Regions from separate parts of the Roseateles amylovorans genome, predicted to be linked through region 2. Evidence: predicted binding sites of a transcription regulator. Region 2 holds the regulator's gene; each other region holds the start of a gene.
The links. The regulator LexA, encoded in region 2, represses DNA repair genes until DNA is damaged. The targets are predictions, from matches to a motif close to ACTGTATNNNNATACAGT.

Region 1 (4,742 bases), 1.4 Mb from region 2:
GCTGGACCCCAAGGACAAGATGCCGGGCCAGCAGCCCTATCAAGGCATCGTGCCCCTGAGCGGCCCCAACGGCGAGCCGCTGGAAAAGCTGTCGGACGTGCTGAAGCACTACATGCGCCAGTCCGAGCAGCTCGACAGCACGCTGGTGCTGGCCGCCAACGACAAGATCGCCGCCGGCCTGCTCATCCAGCGCCTGCCGATCGAAGGCGAGGGCAACCTGGAGGCGGGCGCGAGCTCCGGCATCGCCCGCGAGGAGCTGGAAGACGCCTACAACCGCATCAGCATGCTCGCCGCCACGCTCACGCCTGAAGAGCTGCTGACCTTGGACAGCAACACCATCCTGCGCCGGCTGTTCTGGGAGGAGACGGTGCGCCGCTTCGATCCCCAGACGCCGCGCTTCGCCTGCACCTGCTCTCGCGACCGGGTCGGCCGCATGCTGCTGGGTCTGGGGCGCCAGGAGGTCGATGAGATCCTGGCCGAACTGGGCGGCGTCGAGATCGGCTGCGACTTCTGCGGCAACCACTACATGTTCGATGCGGTGGATGTCGGCGAGCTCTTCACCGATCCGCAGTATCAGGCGCCGGGCAGCGCCAGCGTGCAGTAAGCGCCAGGCAGGCCCGCCGGGAGGGCGGGGCCTGTCGTGTGGCTTCAGTCGGGCCCAGGCCGGTCGGCCCGGGTTCGCGAGGTCCGTTCGGCGGGGCCGCTCAGGTCCGCATGCCTCAGGTCCTCTCAGCGCGGACCGGCCCCCTCAGCTCCAGGATTTCCGCAGCTTCGCCGCCACGTCCATCGCCGGCTTCACCAGCGCCGGCAGCGGGGCCTGGACCTCGTTGGCCGGGCCCACCTTCTCGAAGTGGCGTGCCACCTTGCCGGGCAGGAAGCGTGACACGCTGGCGTAGAGATGCCGATCGCCGTGGCGCGCCTGCTGCGTCACATAGAAACGCTGCGGCACCATCACCGCCAGATGCTGCTTGGCGCGGGTCATCGCCACATACAGCAGCCGTCGCTCTTCCTCGATCTGAGCCTGTGCGCCGGTGCTCAAGTCCGAGGGCAGGCAGCCGTCCACGCAGTTCAGCAGATACACCGCCTCCCATTCCTGGCCCTTGGCGGAGTGGATGGTGGAGAGGATCAGGTAGTCCTCGTCCTTGAGGGGCACGCCGGATTCGTCGCTGCTGGCTTCGGGCGGATCGAGCGTGAGCTCGGTGAGAAAGCGCTCCCGGCTGCCGTAGCCCTGGGCGATCCGCACGATCTGCTCCAGGTCCGCCAGACGGATCGCCGCATCCTCCTGCAGCCGCTCCAGGTGCGGCGCGTACCACTGCACCACGGCTTCCAGCTCGGCCGGCCAGTCCGATCCGTCCATCAGCTGGATCATCAAGGCGCTCAGCCGTGTCCAGTCCGCCTTCGCCGCACCCGGCGGCTGGAAGGACTGCAGCACGGTGCGCACCTCTGGCGCGTCCTGCATCTCATCGAGCAGCCGGCGCGCGCTGGCGGGGCCGAAACCGGGCAGCAACTGCGACACCCGGAAGCCGGCCAGCCGATGGCGCGGGTTGTCGGCCCAGCGCAGCACGCTCATCACGTCCTTCACATGGCTGCTCTCCAGGAATTTGAGGCCACCGAATTTCACGAACGGGATGTTGCGGCGGGTGAGTTCCAGCTCCAGCGGCGCACTGTGGCTGGCGGTGCGGAACAGCACCGCCTGACGGGTGAGTTTCAGGCCTTCCTCGCGGCGCTGCAGGATGCGGTCGGCGACCCACTGAGCCTGGCGCGCCTCGTCTTCCACCGTCACCAGTTGGGGCTGCTCGTTCGAGACCTTGTCCGACCACAGCTGCTTGTCGTGCCGCTCGCGAGACTGGGCGATCACCGCATTGGAGGCCTCCAGGATCGGCTGGGTCGACCGATAGTTGCGCGCGAGCGTGATCACCCGCGCCGGCGGCTGGAAGCGCTGCGGAAAATCCAGGATGTTGCGCACCTCGGCCGCGCGGAAGGAATAGATCGCCTGCGCATCGTCGCCGACCACGGTCAGCCGGTCACCGGTGGGCTTGAGCCGATGCAGGATGGTGGCCTGCAGCCGGTTGGTGTCCTGGTATTCGTCGACCAGCACATGGTCGAAGCGCTCGCCGAGCGCCTGCGCAATCTCCTCGTCGCTCATCATCTCGGCCCAGTAGAGCAGCAGGTCGTCATAGTCCAGCAGGTGCTGTTGCTGCTTGGCCTCCACATAGGCGCCGAACAGCTGCTTGAGCGCGTCATGCGCGGCGAAGCACCAAGGAAAGTGGTCCTGCAGCACCTGGTCCAGGCGCGCCTCGCTGTTGACGGTGCGCGAGTAGATGTTCAGGCAGGTGGATTTCAGCGGAAAGCGGTCGGTTGTCTCCGCCAGGCCCAGGGCCTGGCGCTGCAGTCCCATCAGGTCCTCGGCATCGGCCCGGTCCAGGATGGTGAACTGTGTCTCCAACCCGATGCGTGGCGCGTATTCGCGCAGCAGTCGGGCGCCCACGCTGTGGAAGGTGCCTGCCCAGGGAAAGCGCGGCGGTGCCTGGGTGCTGCGCAGCCCCAGCGCCCGGTGCAGCATCCGGCCGGCGCGGCGTTCCATTTCGCCGGCTGCACGCCGTGAGAAGGTGAGCAGCAGCAGGCGTTGCGGGTCCGCCCCGCTCTGGAGCAAGCGCGCCACCCGCGCCGCCAGCGTCTTGGTCTTGCCGGAGCCGGCGCCCGCAATCACCAGCAGCGGGCCGTGGCCGTCCTCCGGCGCGACCAGGCCGTGTTCGACCGCGGCCCGCTGTTGCGGGTTCAGGTCCGCGAAAGCGGCGTCAGGTCCCGTCGGCGGCACCGGGTCAGGGCGGTCGGCGAGGGCGTTCGGGGCATCGATCGGCGTCATGGCGGATCGGATCATAGGCTGTACAAACGAACAGTGTCAGTTGGCAATCGCCCGGGGGTGGTCTTCCTGCACCTTCGGTCGACCGTCAAGTCAGACCGCTATCTCACAGCGGCACCCCACAGCTGCACCCCGCAGCGGCATCTCACAGCGGCAGATCACGCCCGAGCCTGTGCATCGCCCCCTGGGGGCATGTGGATTGCCGACTTGCACTCAAAATCACGATGTACGGCGATCGTTCGCCGACCACCCGTTCCAAAACTCGAAAAGAGAGCCCCCATGCCACAAGCACTGCTGATGTTGAGCGCGCTGGCGATGCCGCTGATTGCGTGGCTGTCCCAGCGAGGCGTGTTCGGTCCGGACAACGGCACCATCTCCAACCAATACCCCACGCTGCTGGTGGCGCAGGGGTATGCGTTCTCGATCTGGGGCGTGATCTTCCTGCTGGACCTGATCTTCGCGCTCTGGATGCTGCGGGGCCAACGCAGCACGGAAGGCAGCACCGCTGCGCCGCGACCCACTTCGCACCGCTGCGTGGTGCTCGTCACCGTCGGTTTTGCGCTGACCGCCAGCTGGATGATCGTGTTCTCCCAGCGCTGGTTCTGGGTGGCGCTGGCGGTCATGTGGCTGGCGCTGATCAGCATGGTCTGGGCGCTGATGCTGGTGGCCCATGCGCGACCGCGCGGCGCTGCCGCCTGGATGACGCTGCTGCCACTGGGGCTGCATGCGGGCTGGCTGTCGCTGGCGGCCTTCCTCAATACCGCGCAGGTGATCGTGGCGGAGCAACTGCTGCCCACCGTCGATCAACTGCCGTGGAGCCTGGTGCTGTGGGCACTGGCGGCCCTGCTGGTGCTGGTGGCCAATGCGCGGCTGCATCAGCCGATGGTGCCCATCGCGGGCGTCGCTTATGTGGTGGCGGCGGTGTGGGGCCTGGTGGGCGTGTATGTGAAGCAGTCCCACAGCGAGCTGCCGGGCGCGCACACCTCCGCCTGGGTGGCGGCGGCACTCGTGGTGGTGGTGATCGCTCAGACGCTGTGGCTGCGGCTGCGCGGCACCCAGCCGACCGATGCGCAGCGGATGTCGTATCGGCCGCATTGAGGCTCGGGGCGTTCGAGGCCAACGCCAACGCCGACGTCGAAGCGGAGCAAAGGCAGAAGCAGCGGTAACAGTGGAGAAAGCTGAAGCCCATGCCGAAGCAGAGCTCACCAAAGAAAAACGGCGCCGAGGCGCCGTTTTTCATGGTCGATGCGCGACCGGTCGGTGATCGACAGGCCGCACGCTGCGGCGCGTCAGGCGATGCGCTGCTCGTTGCTCGCATCGAACAGATGCGCCACTTCCGGCTGCCACTGCAGGCGCACGGCGTCGCCCACCTGCAGATGCGGATTGCCCGCCACCCGCGAGGTGATCTGGCCCAGCGGCGTGTCCACCAGCAGATAGGTCTCGGGGCCGGTCGGCTCGATCATCAACAGCTTGCCGGGCACGCCGTCGTCGGCCAGGCGGATGTGCTCCGGACGCAGCCCGTACAGGCAGCCGCCGTTGCCGCGGATCGACGCATTGATCGAGGCCGACTGCTGCGCGCTCAGCGGCAGCGCCAGGCCTTGGGCCGACAGGCCGTCGTCGCGACGCTCGGCGCTGACGAAGTTCATCGTCGGCGAGCCGATGAACTCGGCCACGAAGCGGTTGGCGGGGCGGGTGTAGATCTCTTCAGGCGTGCCGAACTGCTGCACCAGACCGTCGCGCATCACGGCGATGCGGTCACCCAGCGTCATCGCCTCGACCTGGTCGTGGGTCACATAGACGGTGGTGGTCTTGGTGCGCTGATGCAGCAGCTTGATCTCGGCACGCATCTCGATGCGCAGCTTGGCATCCAGGTTGGACA
Region 2 (4,742 bases):
CTGCTGGATCAGCAACTGTGCTTCGCGCTCTATGCCACCTCGCTGGCGATGACCAAGCTCTACAAGCCGCTGCTGGGGCCGCTGGGCCTGACCTATCCGCAATATCTGGTGATGCTGGTGCTGTGGGAATCGGACGGTGTGGGCGTCTCGGAACTGGGGCAACGCCTGAACCTGGATTCCGGCACCCTGACCCCGCTGCTCAAGCGCTTGGAAAGCATCGCCTTGATCGCCCGGCGTCGGGACAGCAAGGATGAGCGACGCGTGGAGATCCATCTCACCGAGGCCGGCCGTGTCCTGCGGGCAAAGGCGGTCGGCATTCCCGAAGAACTGGCGTGCGCCAGCGCCTGCAGCCCTGACCAATTGCAGACGCTGACCCGGCAATTGCATGACTTACGCGGCCAGCTGCTCACGCATCTGGAACGCTCACCCGCCCCGGACTGAGGTCCGGATCGTTCACGCGTTCATCGCAACGCATCCGTTTATCCATCACCCACAAGGAGCGCCACATGGCCATCGAGAAAGCCCTCTACACCGCCACCGCCACTGCCACCGGCGGCCGCGCCGGCACCGCCCAATCGTCTGACGGTGCCCTGAAGGTCGACCTGTCGACGCCGAAGGAACTCGGTGGCGCCGGCGGTGCCGGCACCAATCCGGAACAGCTGTTCGCCGCCGGCTACTCGGCCTGCTTCATCGGCGCGATGAAGGCGGTGTCGGCTCGTCAGCAGATCAAGCTGCCGGCGGAAGTGTCGATCACCAGCGATGTCGCCATCGGCCCGCACGCCAACAAGGCCGGCGCATTCGGCATCGCCGTGGCGATGAAGATCTCCGTTCCGGGCATGGACCGCGCCGAGCTGGAAAAGCTGGTCGCGACCGCGCATGAAGTCTGCCCGTACTCGAACGCCACCCGCGGCAACATCGACGTCACGCTGACGGTGGTCTGAGGACCTTGAAGAAGCCGGGACTGCCCCGGCTTCGCGCTGCTCAGCCTTGCGCTTGAAGCAGCGTGAGCATCAGCTCAATGCGGGCCGCCCAGGGTGACAGGGCGGCCCCTTTTTCATGGGGCGCGCCGACGATGCGGCCCTGCGCACATCGCGTGGTTCGCCAGACCGGCACACCCGCCTCGCGCAGCGCCTGCAACGGCGCGTCCAAGGACTGGTGCCAGGTGCCGTTGCCTGTGCAGGCCAGCACCAGGCCTTGCAGACCGGCGCGGTGCCAAGCGGTCAACGCACGCGCATCGATGCCTGCATGACTGCCCAGGACTTCGACCCAGGGCCAGTCCTTGCCTTCATCCGGCAGCAGCGCGGTGCCCAGTGCGGTCCCGGCCGGCCAATCGCGAAACTGGCGCAGCGCGCCCTCCTCCACCACGGCCAGCGGTCCTGCGTCGGGCCCGGCGCCAAACGCATCCAGGCGATAGGTGTGCGTCTTGCGCAGCTCCAAGCCTGACCACACCTGGCCGGCGACCACCGCCACCACGCCTCGAACCCCATCCGTCCTGGCCACCGCGACCGCATCGAGCAGGTTCTGTGGGCCGTCGGCCTGAATAGCCGTGGCCGGCCGCATCGCCGCTGTCAGCACCACCGGCTTGCCGGGTGCCAGCACCCGCTGCAGCAGGTAGGCGGTCTCCTCCAGGGTGTCGGTGCCGTGGGTGATGACCACCCCTCGCACGTCGCTGCGCGCCAGATGCCGCTCGACACTGCGCGCCAGCCGGGCCCAGGTCGCGTGATCCATGTCCTTGCTGTCGAGCTGAGCCAATTGCTCGGCCTCGAGAGGCTGATCGGCCAGCGCCGGAATGGCAGCCACCAACGACTGCACCGAGAGCTGGCCGGCCTTGTAGCCGACGTTGTCCGTCGAACTCCCCGAGGCACCAGCGATGGTGCCCCCGGTCCCGATGATCACAATCTTTTGCGCGGCGCTTTGCAATTCAGCGTCTCCTGGATAAAAATACAGATCACTGGATGGATACTCAGGCCATCAGCGAACTTCCGGCTGCCTTGCCTACTGCCACCTGATGTCCCTGCCTCATGCAGATGCATCACTGCTTTGACCAGCGCTGCGGCACAGGTGACAGAGCAAAGGCATTTCCATCCATGACCCCTGACCACCAAAGGCTGCGCACGTGGATACACCCCCGAAACTCACCGCCCGCCAACAACAGATTTTCGACCTGGTCCGGCGCAGCATCGAGCGCACCGGCTCGCCACCCACTCGCGCGGAAATCGCGACCGAGCTGGGTTTTCGCTCCGCCAATGCCGCAGAGGAACACCTGCAAGCGCTGGCGCGAAAAGGCGTGATCGAATTGCTGGGCGGCACCGCACGCGGTATCCGCTTGCCCACACCGACGCTACGCGAAGTGAATCAAGCCCGCGAGCACCGCCAGTTTGCGTTGCCGATTCCCAACCTCGCGCAACTCACGCTGCCGCTGGTGGGTCGGGTCGCTGCCGGCTCGCCCATCCTCGCTGAGGAACATGTGGAGCAGCACTATAGCGTCGATCCCTCGGTCTTCTCCCGCACGCCGGACTTCCTGCTGCGGGTCAAAGGCATGAGCATGAAGGACATCGGCATCATGGATGGCGACCTGCTCGCAGTCCAGAAAACCAGCGAGGCGCGCAACGGCCAGGTGGTGGTGGCCCGTATTGGCGACGAAGTCACCGTGAAACGCTTCCAGCGGCATGCGGGCGGCATTCGTCTGCTGCCGGAGAATCCCGACTTCCAGCCCATCGACGTGCCGGCCGGCGATGAGAGCTTCGCCTTGGAAGGCCTGGCCGTCGGACTGATCCGGGCTGGATTCCATTGAGGCGAAACCGTCGACGCGAAACCGTCGACGCGTAATCGTCGACGCGTAACGGTCGGCGCGTAACGGTCGGCGCATAAAGGTCCATACCAAAAGGCCGACGGGTGACGGCGGACGCTTAAAGGTCGACGCTCAAAGTGCGGCTCAAGCCAATGCGGAGATGAAAGACGATGACGTCCAGTCCAGCAACGAGGGTCGCCCGCAGCAGCAGCAAAGCGGCATCGGCGGCAGAGTGCCGACACTTGCGCCAGATTCCCAACATCGGTCCTGCCATGGTGGCGGACTTCGAGGTGTTGGGGATTCGCTTGCCGGTCGACCTGGTCGGCGCCGATGCCTTTGCGCTCTACCAGCGCCTGTGCAAACTCACGGGGCAACGTCACGATCCGTGCGTGCTGGATACGCTCATGGCCGCCGTTGATTTCATGAATGGCGGTCCGGCGCGGGATTGGTGGAGTTATACCGCTGTGCGCAAAGCGCAATATCCTGACGTTTGAGCGCGAGGGTGGGCGAGCCCTGGCTTGCAACGCCTGGGGTTTCGAACTCCGTCGCCGCAGGCCCAGCCTAACCCTTCGTCTGAACGACGCAGTCAGAATTTGGTGCTGCTGCAATCTAGAGGCGACCGCCTCGCCAATCCGGCGGCCAATCCCTTGGCCGATGGGCTCCTGAATCCCATGGTCAACCCATCGGGTGAAGACGGTCAACCGAGGTGGAATTCCAAGCTGGAAACCTGGCTGGATTCGTCGCTGCCACCAAGCCGAGCCACCAGTTTCCTGCAACAGCCTCAATCTCAGGGTGAATGAGATATCCATGGTGCAGACCTCGCCCCACGCTCGTCAGGCGACCATCGAAACCCTTGGGCGATCGGAATGTAAAACCAAACCGCAAAAGAAAAAACCCTGTCGATTTGCATCGACAGGGTTTCAATGTTGGCGGAGTGGACGGGGCTCGAACCCGCGACCCCCGGCGTGACAGGCCGGTATTCTAACCAACTGAACTACCACTCCAGATACGGTGCTTTTCAGCACCGATATCATTCTCAAACAAGTTCGCAGACGTCGACTATTTTCGCATTCTGTCGGCGCTGGCAAACCGGAAAAACCGGCTTGAACAACTTGGCGTCCCCTAGGGGATTCGAACCCCTGTAGCCACCGTGAAAGGGTGGTGTCCTAGGCCTCTAGACGAAGGGGACATGTCCTTCTTTCAATGACTCAAAACTGCGCCCTCGTTCCATACAACAGCCCCGAAGAGCCATTCCGAGAAACTTGGTGGAGGTAAGCGGGATCGAACCGCTGACCTCTTGCATGCCATGCAAGCGCTCTCCCAGCTGAGCTATACCCCCGAATGCTTTCGCATCGATTCGGTACGCAGCCCGAGTCATCGACAATATTGGCGGAGTGGACGGGGCTCGAACCCGCGACCCCCGGCGTGACAGGCCGGTATTCTAACCAACTGAACTACCACTCCAAGATACTTGGCTTTGCAGCCATCGCATCAGTTTGATTTTCAACGATTCATTACTATAACTGAATTTTGGAGCAGTTTGGTCAAACTCGCTTCAATTTTCAGTCCAGTAATCAAGCCATGCGAACATGACGTTGAGTCTTGGCGTCCCCTAGGGGATTCGAACCCCTGTAGCCACCGTGAAAGGGTGGTGTCCTAGGCCTCTAGACGAAGGGGACAAAACCTTCTTGACTTGAACTGCGCGCCACCTGAGTCGCTCCGAAAATACATCCAGAGACATTCTTGGTGGAGGTAAGCGGGATCGAACCGCTGACCTCTTGCATGCCATGCAAGCGCTCTCCCAGCTGAGCTATACCCCCGGTGCCTCGACAGTCATCACACAGTAGAAGGGCCTTTGGAATCTCATCGGGGAGCTTATCGCTCCCCGTTCAGATTCGCTCAGACTCACTGCGTTTCAGAACCGTTTCTGACCGCGCTGTTCAAGCGAGAA
Region 3 (4,742 bases), 2.2 Mb from region 2:
TCGCGCTTTTGCAGGAAACCCAGCGCCTGGCCCAGCAATCCAAAGCCGAGGTTGGAGTATTCGTAGGCCGTGTCCCGGGGCTTGGCGGACTTCCAGCCAGACAGGAACGTCGCCATCTGCGTCCAGTCGTAGGTGGCATACGGATCCTTCGTGTTGGCCTGCACATCCAGATTGCTCGGCAACCGAGGCAGCCCGGAGCGCTGGGTGGCGAGGTCGACCCACCGGATCGGCTGATCGAGGCTGTCGCGGAGCTGGAGGCGATCCGGCAGGACCGTTTCGACCGGGTCGTCCAGCTTGATCAGACCGCGGGTGACCGCATCGGCCAGCAGCAGCGCGGTGAAGGTCTTGGTGATGGAGCCCAGCTCGAACAAGGTCTGGTCATCGGGGAGGGTGCCCTGCACCGTCGCGGCGCTGAAGGTGGTGGCGCCGTCGCGGATGCGCATCGAGGCCAGGGCGACGCCTTGGTATTGAAGACGTGTGGCGAGCAATGCGCCGTCGGGACCGCTGCGCTGGGGCTCGGGTTTGGCGGAGGAGGCCGCAGGGTCTGCCGCGCTGGCCTTGTCCGCAGGGGCAGGCGAGGCGGATGAGGCAGATTGCGCCCAGGCGCGCATCGGTCCGCACAGGGTGGCGGCGGTGAGTGCCGCAGTGGCGCGCAGACCCGTGCGCCGGCTGATGTCTGTCATGACGAAGGCTCCCTCACGCTGAGCCGCTCGCCGGGTATCGGCGACGTGGTGGCGTGTCGGGAAGGCAGTGTAGGGCGATGGCGATGGCGGCTTGGCGCTGACATCGCGGTCAGCCCAGGATCACCACGGCACTCACCTCGCCCCGCGCCTGGCCGCCGGAATCGCCCGAATCCGCCTCGGCTCGGATGGATCGGCGGTGATCATGGTCTGGGTCCGCTGGGCGGCTTCGGCGATCAGGGGCTCGATCAGCGCGGCTTCGGGCAGGTTGGGCCAATAGCGGCGCGGCATCTCCTTTTCCATCATCGCGATCTTGAGGCGCGCCGGATTGAAGATGCTTCGGTAGTAGGTGAGCCACAGCGCCGCGCCCGCGTCCGGCGTGGGCGCCTGCTCGCGGCGGGCCCCCGGTCCGGTCATCAGCTGACGGCCGTCCCAGGACACCGAGCACCGCGGCGACAGGATCGCCCAGCGCATGTTCGCGAAACGCCGCGCAAAGAAGGGCGACGCGGCCTCCACGATGTGATGTTCGGGTTCGAACCAGGCGACGTGGCGTTCGCCGTCGTCGTCCTGCACCGGCACAAATCGGACGAAGGCATGCATCTTGTGGATCTCGTGACGGACCTCCCGCGCCAACTGCTCGGCGCGGCGGCGTTCCGGATCCAGCGGGTCCCATCGGCCGCCGTCTTGCTGAAGTCTGAACAGCAGCCGATACAGCAGGTCGAACCGCTGCGGATCCCGGTTCAGCAGCGTGGCCTGGCAGAGCCGAAGGAAGTCGGCCGGCACCCGGATCGTCGAGCGCTTCACCGCGTCATCGGCGCAAGCGGTCAGCGCGTCTGCATCACCCGGGGCGTCGAGTCCGTCGTCGGCCGCGTCCCACAGCGTGGGGGCCTCCTCGTCGGTGCGCCAACTGACTTCGTCCGGTGTCGCGCCCGCCGCCACCAGGCGCCTCGCCGCTTGCCGGAAGCCGTCCAGATCGATGGGACCGTTCAGTTGCACGCGGATCATCAGAACAACCCCATCTGCATCGGAACCGGTGCGGACGCCACCGTCCGGAGCGGTGCGCCTGCGGCGGTGGCCTGTGCCAGCGCAGGGTGAGACGGCGAGGTGGCGATGGCTGCGCCATTCGGCATTGCACCGCTCGGCCGATGACCGTCCACCACCACGAACGGCAGCACCTTGCGTGTGGGCACCTTCAGCTGCGAGAGGTCCTCCGCACGAAGCCGACGCGCGCGCCGAGCCGCCACCAGCTTGTCGACCGAGCCCACGCCCAGCCCGGGAACCCGCAGCAGCAGCTCACGCGGCGCGTGGTTGAGGTCCACCGGAAAGCGCTCCGGATGCGCCAGCGCCCAGGCCAGCTTGGGATCCACGTCCAGGCGCAGCAAGCCGGTGCCGTCGTCGACGATCTCCTGATGGTCGAAGCCATAGAAGCGCATCAGCCAGTCCGCTTGATAGAGCCGATGCTCGCGCACCAGCGGTGGTGCTTGCAGCGGCAGTGCGCGGGAGGCGTCTGGGATCGGACTGAAGGCCGAGTAGTAGACACGGCGCATGCGGAAGCGCTGGTAGAGCGTGGCGCTGCTTTGCAGGATGCTGCGGTCGTCGCTGCCATCGGCGCCGACGATCATCTGGGTGCTTTGTCCGGCGGGTGCGAACCGAGGTGGGCGCGCCGGACGGGTGGATGCACCGGGCAGCACGCGGATCGGCACGGCGGCTGCGGCCTTGCGCTGCGCCTTGGCGTCGTCGATGTGCAGCCGCAGCCGGCCCATCGAACGGTGAATCGCGGCGGTGTCCTTTTCCGGCGCCAGCTGTTTCAGGCCAGTGTCCGTCGGCAGCTCGACATTGATGCTGAGTCGGTCCGCATAGAGGCCGGCACGCCGCAGCAGGTCCTCGCTGGCATCGGGAATGGTCTTGAGATGGATGTAGCCGCGGAAGTCGTGGGTCTCGCGCAGCACCCGTGCCACCTCCACCAGCAGCTCCATCGTGAAGTCGGGGCTCTTCACGATCCCGCTGCTGAGGAACAGGCCTTCGATGCAGTTGCGGCGGTAGAAGTCCAGGGTGAGCGTCACCACTTCCTCCACGCTGAACTTGGCCCGGGGCACGTTGCTGGACGATCGGTTCACGCAGTAGAGGCAGTCGTACTGGCAGTGATTGGTGAGCAGGATCTTCAGCAGCGAGATGCACCGGCCGTCCGGCGTATAGCTGTGGCAGATGCCCATCCCGCCCGAAGATCCCATGCCGCTGCCGCCGCGTGAGTCCCGCTTGTCGGTGCCGCTTGACGCGCACGAGGCGTCGTACTTGGCCGCATCGGCCAGGATGGCGAGCTTGCGTTGGAGGTCCATGAGGCTGCGTGGGGAACTGCTGAAGACTGTATGAATATACAGCCGGACTCCTGGATTGATGTCAGCAGACTGCACGTCGATGCGGTCTTTGCGTCGGGTCAATCGCACGGGGTGTGGGGACACGCGCGTCAATCCCGCTTCACCTCGATCCGCCTACAGTGGGATCACCCAGCACGGCAGCCGAACGAGCGGCCGATCAAGCACAACAAGCGCTGGGTCTTGAGGCATCGATGCCTGCGCAGCCGCGCGGGCCTCATGGCCGCCAAGGCGGGGGCGGGTCATCCATCAGGGGATCAAGAAGCATGCATTACAGCAGCGGCAATTACGAAGCGTTCGTTCGTCCACGCAAGCCTGCCGGCGTCGAGCGCAAGACGGCCTGGTTTGTCGGCTCCGGGCTGGCGTCGCTGGCCGGAGCCGCCTTTCTCATCCGGGACGGCCACATGGCCGGCGACCGCATCACCATCCTCGAAGAGCTGTCCTTGCCGGGGGGCGCGCTCGATGGCCTCAAGGAGCCCGAGCGGGGTTTCGTGATCCGTGGCGGTCGCGAAATGGAGTCGCATTTCGAGTGCCTCTGGGACCTGTTCCGTTCCATCCCGTCGCTGGAGATCGAAGACGCCAGCGTGCTCGACGAGTTCTACTGGCTCAACAAGAGCGACCCCAACGTCTCGCTGCAGCGGGCGACGCAGAACCAGGGTCAGGATGTGCCTGACAAGGCGCTGCTCACGCTGGACGATGCCGCCCAGAAGGACCTGCTGCGGCTGTTCTTCGCCACCCGCGAGGAGATGGAGAACAAGCGCATCGACGAGGTGCTGGGCCGCAGCTTCCTGGACAGCCACTTCTGGCTGTACTGGCGCACCATGTTCGCCTTCGAGGAATGGCACTCGGCGCTGGAGATGAAGCTGTACCTGCATCGCTTCATCCATCACCTGCACGGCCTGGCGGACTTCTCGACCCTGAAGTTCACCCGCTACAACCAGTATGAGTCGCTGGTGCTCCCGCTGGTCACCTGGCTGAAGGCGCGCGGGGTGAACTTCCGCTACGGCGTGGAGGTCACCGATGTCGATTTTGATGTCGATGTCGCCAGCGCTGACGACGTCGCTGCAGACCTGGTCGCGGACGACGTTCGTGCCCCGGCTCGCAAGCGGGCCACCCGGCTGCACTGGATCGAGCAAGGCCAGGCCGGCGGTGTGGACCTGGGACCGGATGATCTGGTCTTCATGACGATCGGCTCACTGACCGAGAACTCCGACAACGGCGACCACCAGACGCCGGCCGTGCTGAAGACCGGCCCCGCGCCTGCGTGGGATCTCTGGCGCCGGATCGCGGCCAAGGATCCCGCCTTCGGCCGTCCGGACGTGTTCGGCGCGCACATTCCGCAGACCAAGTGGCAGTCCGCCACCATCACCACGCTGGACGCGCGCATCCCCGAGTACATCCGGCGCATCACCCGGCGCGATCCCTTCAGCGGCAAGGTGGTGAGCGGCGGTATTGTGACGGTCAAGGATTCGTCCTGGCTGTGCAGCTGGACGGTCAATCGCCAGCCGCATTTCAAGCAGCAGCCGAAGGACCAGATCGTGGTCTGGTTCTATTCGCTGTTTGTCGAGAAGCCCGGCGACTATGTCAAGAAGCCGATGCAGGACTGCACCGGCGAGGAGATCACCCAGGAATGGCTCTACCACCTGGGTGTGCCGGAGGCGGACATCCCGGAGCTGGCCGCGACCGGCGC
Region 4 (4,742 bases), 750 kb from region 2:
GCGATGGCCGGCGGCCTGCACGGTGGCGTTGTCCCCCGGCTTGAGCTGGGTGAAGGGCGGGGTGGACGGAGAAGCCCGTGAAGCCTTTGAGTCCCGTGAGCCCCATGAGCCCGGTGAGCCCGGTGAGCCTGCTGAGCCCGGCAGGACGGCAGCGCCGGCCGCGCCGGACGTCTCGGCGTCTGGGGCGGCGTCCGGCGTCGTCGCCTCGCGCGGCAGTCGGTCCCACCAGCCGCCCTCGATCCGATCCGGACCGATCAGCAGCGTCAGCGGTCCCTGGTAATGCGGACCGCCGTCGCGCAGGGCCAGCCGCAGCGGCGGCTCCAGCAAGAAGACGGGCGCGGGCGCGCCGGGCGGCTCGACCGCGCCCCGGGCCGGGCCCGTCCCCCGGCTGCGGCCGCCGCGGCCGGTGCCGGCGCTGACGGCCTGCGCGCAGGGCTGCCACCGGGTCATCCATTCCGGTCGATGGTCATCGCCGGTGGCCGGCTGCAGCACCCGCTCCGGCCCCAGCCGGGCGGCGATGCGCTCCAGCGTCAGGTAGAGCGTCTCGCCGGTGCGCACCGTATCGGGCAGCAGCGAGGCGCTTTCCTCGGTGAGGACCTGCACTCCCAGCGCTTGCAGCCGCAGTTCACCGACGGGCGCCAGCAGGGTCGTCTTGGCCAGATGCTCGGCCAGCAGGCGGCAGAAATGTTCCAGCTCGCGGATCGGCTCGGCGGTGCGCAGGGTCAGGCTGCCGCCATCGCCCGCGTCCTTGGCCCGCATGGAGTCATGCACCCAGTGCAGCGTCACGCCGGTGGCGCCCGCATGGCGGGCCGCCAGCCAGCCGCACAGGCGCATGAGCAGCGGCCGGGCGCTCAGCAGCAGGGCAGGCGCATGGTCCTCGCGACTGGGCAGCTCGACACGCGCGAGGAAGTCCTCCGGCAGTGTTTGCCAGCGATGGGCCTCGGGCCGCAGCGCGTAGGCCTGGTCCAACTGGGTCAGCAGCGCCGCACCGAAGCGTCGACTGATGCCGCCGCGCGGCAACAACCGCAACTGGCCCAGCGTGTTGATGCCGGCCCGGGTGAGCGCTTCGGCATGGGCGGCGGCCGCGCTGAGTGCCCTCAGCGGCAGCGGATCCAGGACCACCTGCAGCAGCCGGCCGCCCAGGTCCGGCACGCCGCAACGCGCCAGGGTCAGCGCGGCGGTGGCGGTCGGTGCCCAACCGATGCCGATCACGCCGAGGTCCGGCGCCTCGTCGCTGATCCGCTGCTGGAGCGCGCCCAGCCCGCGGAACAGGCGCAGGCTGGCCGCGACCTCCATCACCACGGCGTCCTCCATCCTCGCCACCCGGGGCGTGAACTGCAGGCACCACACCGCCAATCCGGACTGCGCCTCCGGACAGATGCCGGGAGGCGCCTTCGGATCATCGGACGGCGTCGGTGCTCGAGGCGACAGGATCAGGGCGACCCACAACATCGTGGCGCTCCGGGAAAGAAGAGTCGGGAACGGTCCGGGCCGAGGTGGCGTCGGCGTGGTCGGCGTGGTCGGCCTGCCAGGTCGGGACCAAGGCGGACAGGGTCGTCGACAGGACCGCCGAGGAAGCCGTCGAGGTGGCTGAAACGGTGGCTGAAGCGGTGGCCGATGCGGTGACTGCCGAGACCGGCGACACGGCGACCGATGAACGGCGGGATGGCCGCTGCACCGTGGACACCCGCTCGCGCACCGGCGCCGGCGTGGTGGCGGGTTGAGGCCGCAGATGGCTGGGGCGCATCACCCGAGGCGTCAGCACCGTGTCCAGTCCGCCGGGGATGGAGGGCAGACGCAGCGGGGTTTCCTGGGCGGGCCCCTTGCGCTTGAGGATCTGCACCTGCAGCGCCCAATCCACATCGATCGTCACTTGCAGGCGCAAGGGCGCGGGCGATGGATCGTGACGCGCTTCCAGCGGCCGGAACAGAAAGATCGGACCTTCGAAGGATTGCGCCAGCACCTGCAAGCGCCGCAATTGCTCCGGAGCGGCCTGCGGCATCCAGGCCATCACCGCACCGGCGGCATTGGACTTGATCAACTGCTCGGTGCACCACAGCCGCTCCGACGGTGCCTGGGCCTGGATCCAGACCAGATGGCGTTCGTCCAGCCCCAGGTGCCTCAGGCCGGGCAGGTGAGGGCGCTTGGGCGGGCCGACCAGCACGACTGCGGTCCCGCGCTTCACGAGGGTCCGCAGCGCGGGCCCCACCAGCCGCCATTCAGCCAGCGAGAACTGGGTCTGCAGCACTTCGGTGATCTGCTGCGCCGGCCAGCCGCCGCCCGGCAACTCGGCATCCAGCGCGGGAAAGCCGCTCGACCAGGTGAGGGTGGAGGTGCGGCCCAGCGCATCGCCGCGCCACAGCACGTCGGCAATGGCCGAAGGCAGGGGCGTGAGGGCTGGGCGCGCCGCATTCTGCGAAGGCGACACGAGGGCCTCGAGATCGGGCTCGGGATCGGGCTCGGTGGGGCTGGGGCTGGGGCTGGGGAGCGGGGGCTGTCCGGCAGGCGGGGACAGGCCGTCCTCCCTGGCAGACAGGGATGTCATGGCGCAAAGCAAATACTGTATGAAAGCACAGTATAGGCGGCGACTTATGGCCTGAAGGGGTGGTTACAACTTCGATGGGTCGGCCCGTGATGCAAGTCCTCCCTTCTTGCGTATAGACATCACTCCCCACCCTGAAAACTCATCGGAGCGCATAATGGCCGGGTAAACCCTATGTTGATGTTGTCCCCCACTCCTCCCGCTGGTGACGACCTCCTGCAGACGGCGCGCCTGACGCTCCGCCCGCCGGAGGATGCCGATCTCTCGCTGCTGCATCAGGCGCTGAGCGATCCCGCCAATCGCCGGTTCGGCGCGGACGGCGCCTGCGCCAGCGCGCGGCTGAGCCATTGGCAGGCGCTCTGGGCGCGGGACGCCATCGGCCCCTGGGCGGTGCAATTGCAGGACCGACCCCAGCATGGCGCGATCGGTTTCGGCGGACTGAGCCGAGGCTTGGTAGCCGGTGTGCCGGCGTTGCTGCTGGAGTTCCACTTCCGTTCGGACTTCTGGGGCTGCGGCTATGCGGCGGAGATGTCCCTCACCGCCTTGCGCCTGGCCTTCGACCGCCTGAAAGCGGGGGCGGTGCAGTCCCTGCTGCCGCCCGGCAACACGGCCGCCCGCAAGACGGTGGAGCGGCTGGGCCTGCGGCTCAAGGGCTCGGTGGCCGATCATCCCGGCGAGGCCGCCAGCCTGCTCTACGAGATCAACGTCGCCCAATTCAGCGAACGGCCACCGCAACAGCCTGAGCCGACGCCGTTCGGTGCCTGAGCCCGGACGCTCCGCCTACTGCGGATAGGTTCGCAACCCTTCCAGATCCAGCACCCGCACCCCGCCGTATTCGACGACGATAAGCTGCCGGTCCTGCAGATGCCGCAGTGCCTCATTCACGCGCTGCCGAGACAATCCCACCAGATGACCCAGCTCCTGCTGCGTGATGCGCAGCAGTCCGCCGACGCCGGGATAGAGCTGCGGATGGAAAAGCGCCGCCAGGTTGCGCGCCACCCGCAGGTCGGGATCGCTCTGGCGGTCGATTTCGCGCGCGGCGATGAACTGGCCCAGCCGCTCATTGAGCTGGTTCAGCACATACCGGTTGAAGGCGATGCTGGTCTCCAGCAACTCATCGAAGCCCGCCAGCGGCAGCCCGGCGACCACACTGCGCCGCAGGGCCTGGATGTTGTAGCGATAGACCTCGCGCTTGAGCAGCGTGCCCTCCCCGAACCAGCCGCCCGGCGGCACGCCGGTGAAGGTCACCGGCCGAGCGGCGGCATCGTCGTTGCTCATCTTCAGCAAGCCGTCGATGACGCCGAACCAGTAATTGGCTTCACGGCCGATGCGGCAGATGCGCTCCCCCACCTCCACCTCCACCACCTGCAGGCTGGCCTCGATGCGCTCGCGCAGCGGCGACTCGAGCGTCCGCAGCCAGGGGATGGCGGCCAGTTCCTGCGCGGAAGCGCCACGGGCACGCTGACGCAATGGCGGGGCGGTCGCGGAGGCGCCTGAGGGCGGGGAGCTCCCAAAGACCGCAGAGGCCGCAGAAGCTGCAGAAGCCGCAGAAGCTGCAGACGTTGCCGCAGCCGTCGTGACCGTCGTCGCGATCGGCATCGTCACTGCCGCATGTGCCCCGTCCTCAATGGCGGCGCCCGGCGCCGCGGTGAGGGCCGGGGGCGGCACCGCGGTGGGCGCGGTGCTGACGGGAAGGGCGGGCTTGTCCATCCTCGCTTCATCGCGCCGCTGCATGACATGACGCTGACGATACCCCCTGGACCAGGGCCCCGCTGCGCCCGACCCTCCCCCTCATCCCTACGGGAAAACGTGCCCCCGAACTCTCCCTAGGAATGTCGTTGCAATGACAACACGACGTCAAAGCCGCAGCCTACGATCGCGCTCAAACCGCACCACGTGGTCCTTCGGGCGGCGTGAGATGCACAAGGAGACGACGGTGGAACAGACCTTCCCCCGATGGCTGCTCACGCATGCCCGACAGCGCCCTCATGCGCCGGCGCTGCGAGAGAAGCAGCTCGGCATCTGGCAGACGCTCGACTGGGCGGCGCTGGCGGCACTGGTGCGCGAGCTGGCGCACGGACTGGCCGCTGCCGGGCTGACGCGCGGTCAGCACCTGGTCGTGGTGGGCGAGAACCGGCCTCGGCTGTATGCCTGCATGTTGGCGGCGCAGGCGCTCGGCGCCGTCCCGGTGCCGCTCTAT

Region 1: a site for LexA is predicted at 2,884-2,901, ahead of N4261_RS16040 (ATP-dependent helicase). Genes of this name have one in related genera too.
Region 3: a site for LexA is predicted at 3,042-3,059, ahead of N4261_RS01015 (putative DNA modification/repair radical SAM protein). Genes of this name have one in related genera too.
Region 4: a site for LexA is predicted at 2,560-2,577, ahead of imuA (translesion DNA synthesis-associated protein ImuA). Genes of this name have one in related genera too.

Annotation. Positions count from the first base shown of each region.
Region 1 covers NZ_CP104562.2:3,870,643-3,875,384, reverse strand. The annotation lists gene hslO (Hsp33 family molecular chaperone HslO) at 1-604, shown strand, start outside; gene N4261_RS16040 (ATP-dependent helicase) at 749-2,866, opposite strand; gene N4261_RS16035 (TspO-related membrane protein) at 3,143-3,961, shown strand; gene N4261_RS16030 (ABC transporter ATP-binding protein) at 4,153-4,742, opposite strand, start outside.
Region 2 covers NZ_CP104562.2:2,438,254-2,442,995, reverse strand. The annotation lists gene N4261_RS10400 (MarR family winged helix-turn-helix transcriptional regulator) at 1-441, shown strand, start outside; gene N4261_RS10395 (organic hydroperoxide resistance protein) at 507-941, shown strand; gene N4261_RS10390 (asparaginase) at 982-1,920, opposite strand; gene lexA (transcriptional repressor LexA) at 2,117-2,794, shown strand; gene N4261_RS10380 (helix-hairpin-helix domain-containing protein) at 2,962-3,285, shown strand; tRNA gene N4261_RS10375 (tRNA-Asp) at 3,719-3,795, opposite strand; tRNA gene N4261_RS10370 (tRNA-Glu) at 3,905-3,980, opposite strand; tRNA gene N4261_RS10365 (tRNA-Ala) at 4,055-4,130, opposite strand; tRNA gene N4261_RS10360 (tRNA-Asp) at 4,179-4,255, opposite strand; tRNA gene N4261_RS10355 (tRNA-Glu) at 4,395-4,470, opposite strand; tRNA gene N4261_RS10350 (tRNA-Ala) at 4,536-4,611, opposite strand.
Region 3 covers NZ_CP104562.2:237,396-242,137, forward strand. The annotation lists gene N4261_RS01005 (serine hydrolase) at 1-683, opposite strand, end outside; gene N4261_RS01010 (TIGR03915 family putative DNA repair protein) at 816-1,685, opposite strand; gene N4261_RS01015 (putative DNA modification/repair radical SAM protein) at 1,685-3,016, opposite strand; gene N4261_RS01020 (oleate hydratase) at 3,319-4,742, shown strand, end outside.
Region 4 covers NZ_CP104562.2:1,690,597-1,695,338, forward strand. The annotation lists gene N4261_RS07305 (Y-family DNA polymerase) at 1-1,452, opposite strand, end outside; gene imuA (translesion DNA synthesis-associated protein ImuA) at 1,400-2,545, opposite strand; gene N4261_RS07315 (GNAT family N-acetyltransferase) at 2,717-3,307, shown strand; gene N4261_RS07320 (Crp/Fnr family transcriptional regulator) at 3,323-4,012, opposite strand; gene N4261_RS07325 (AMP-dependent synthetase/ligase) at 4,479-4,742, shown strand, end outside.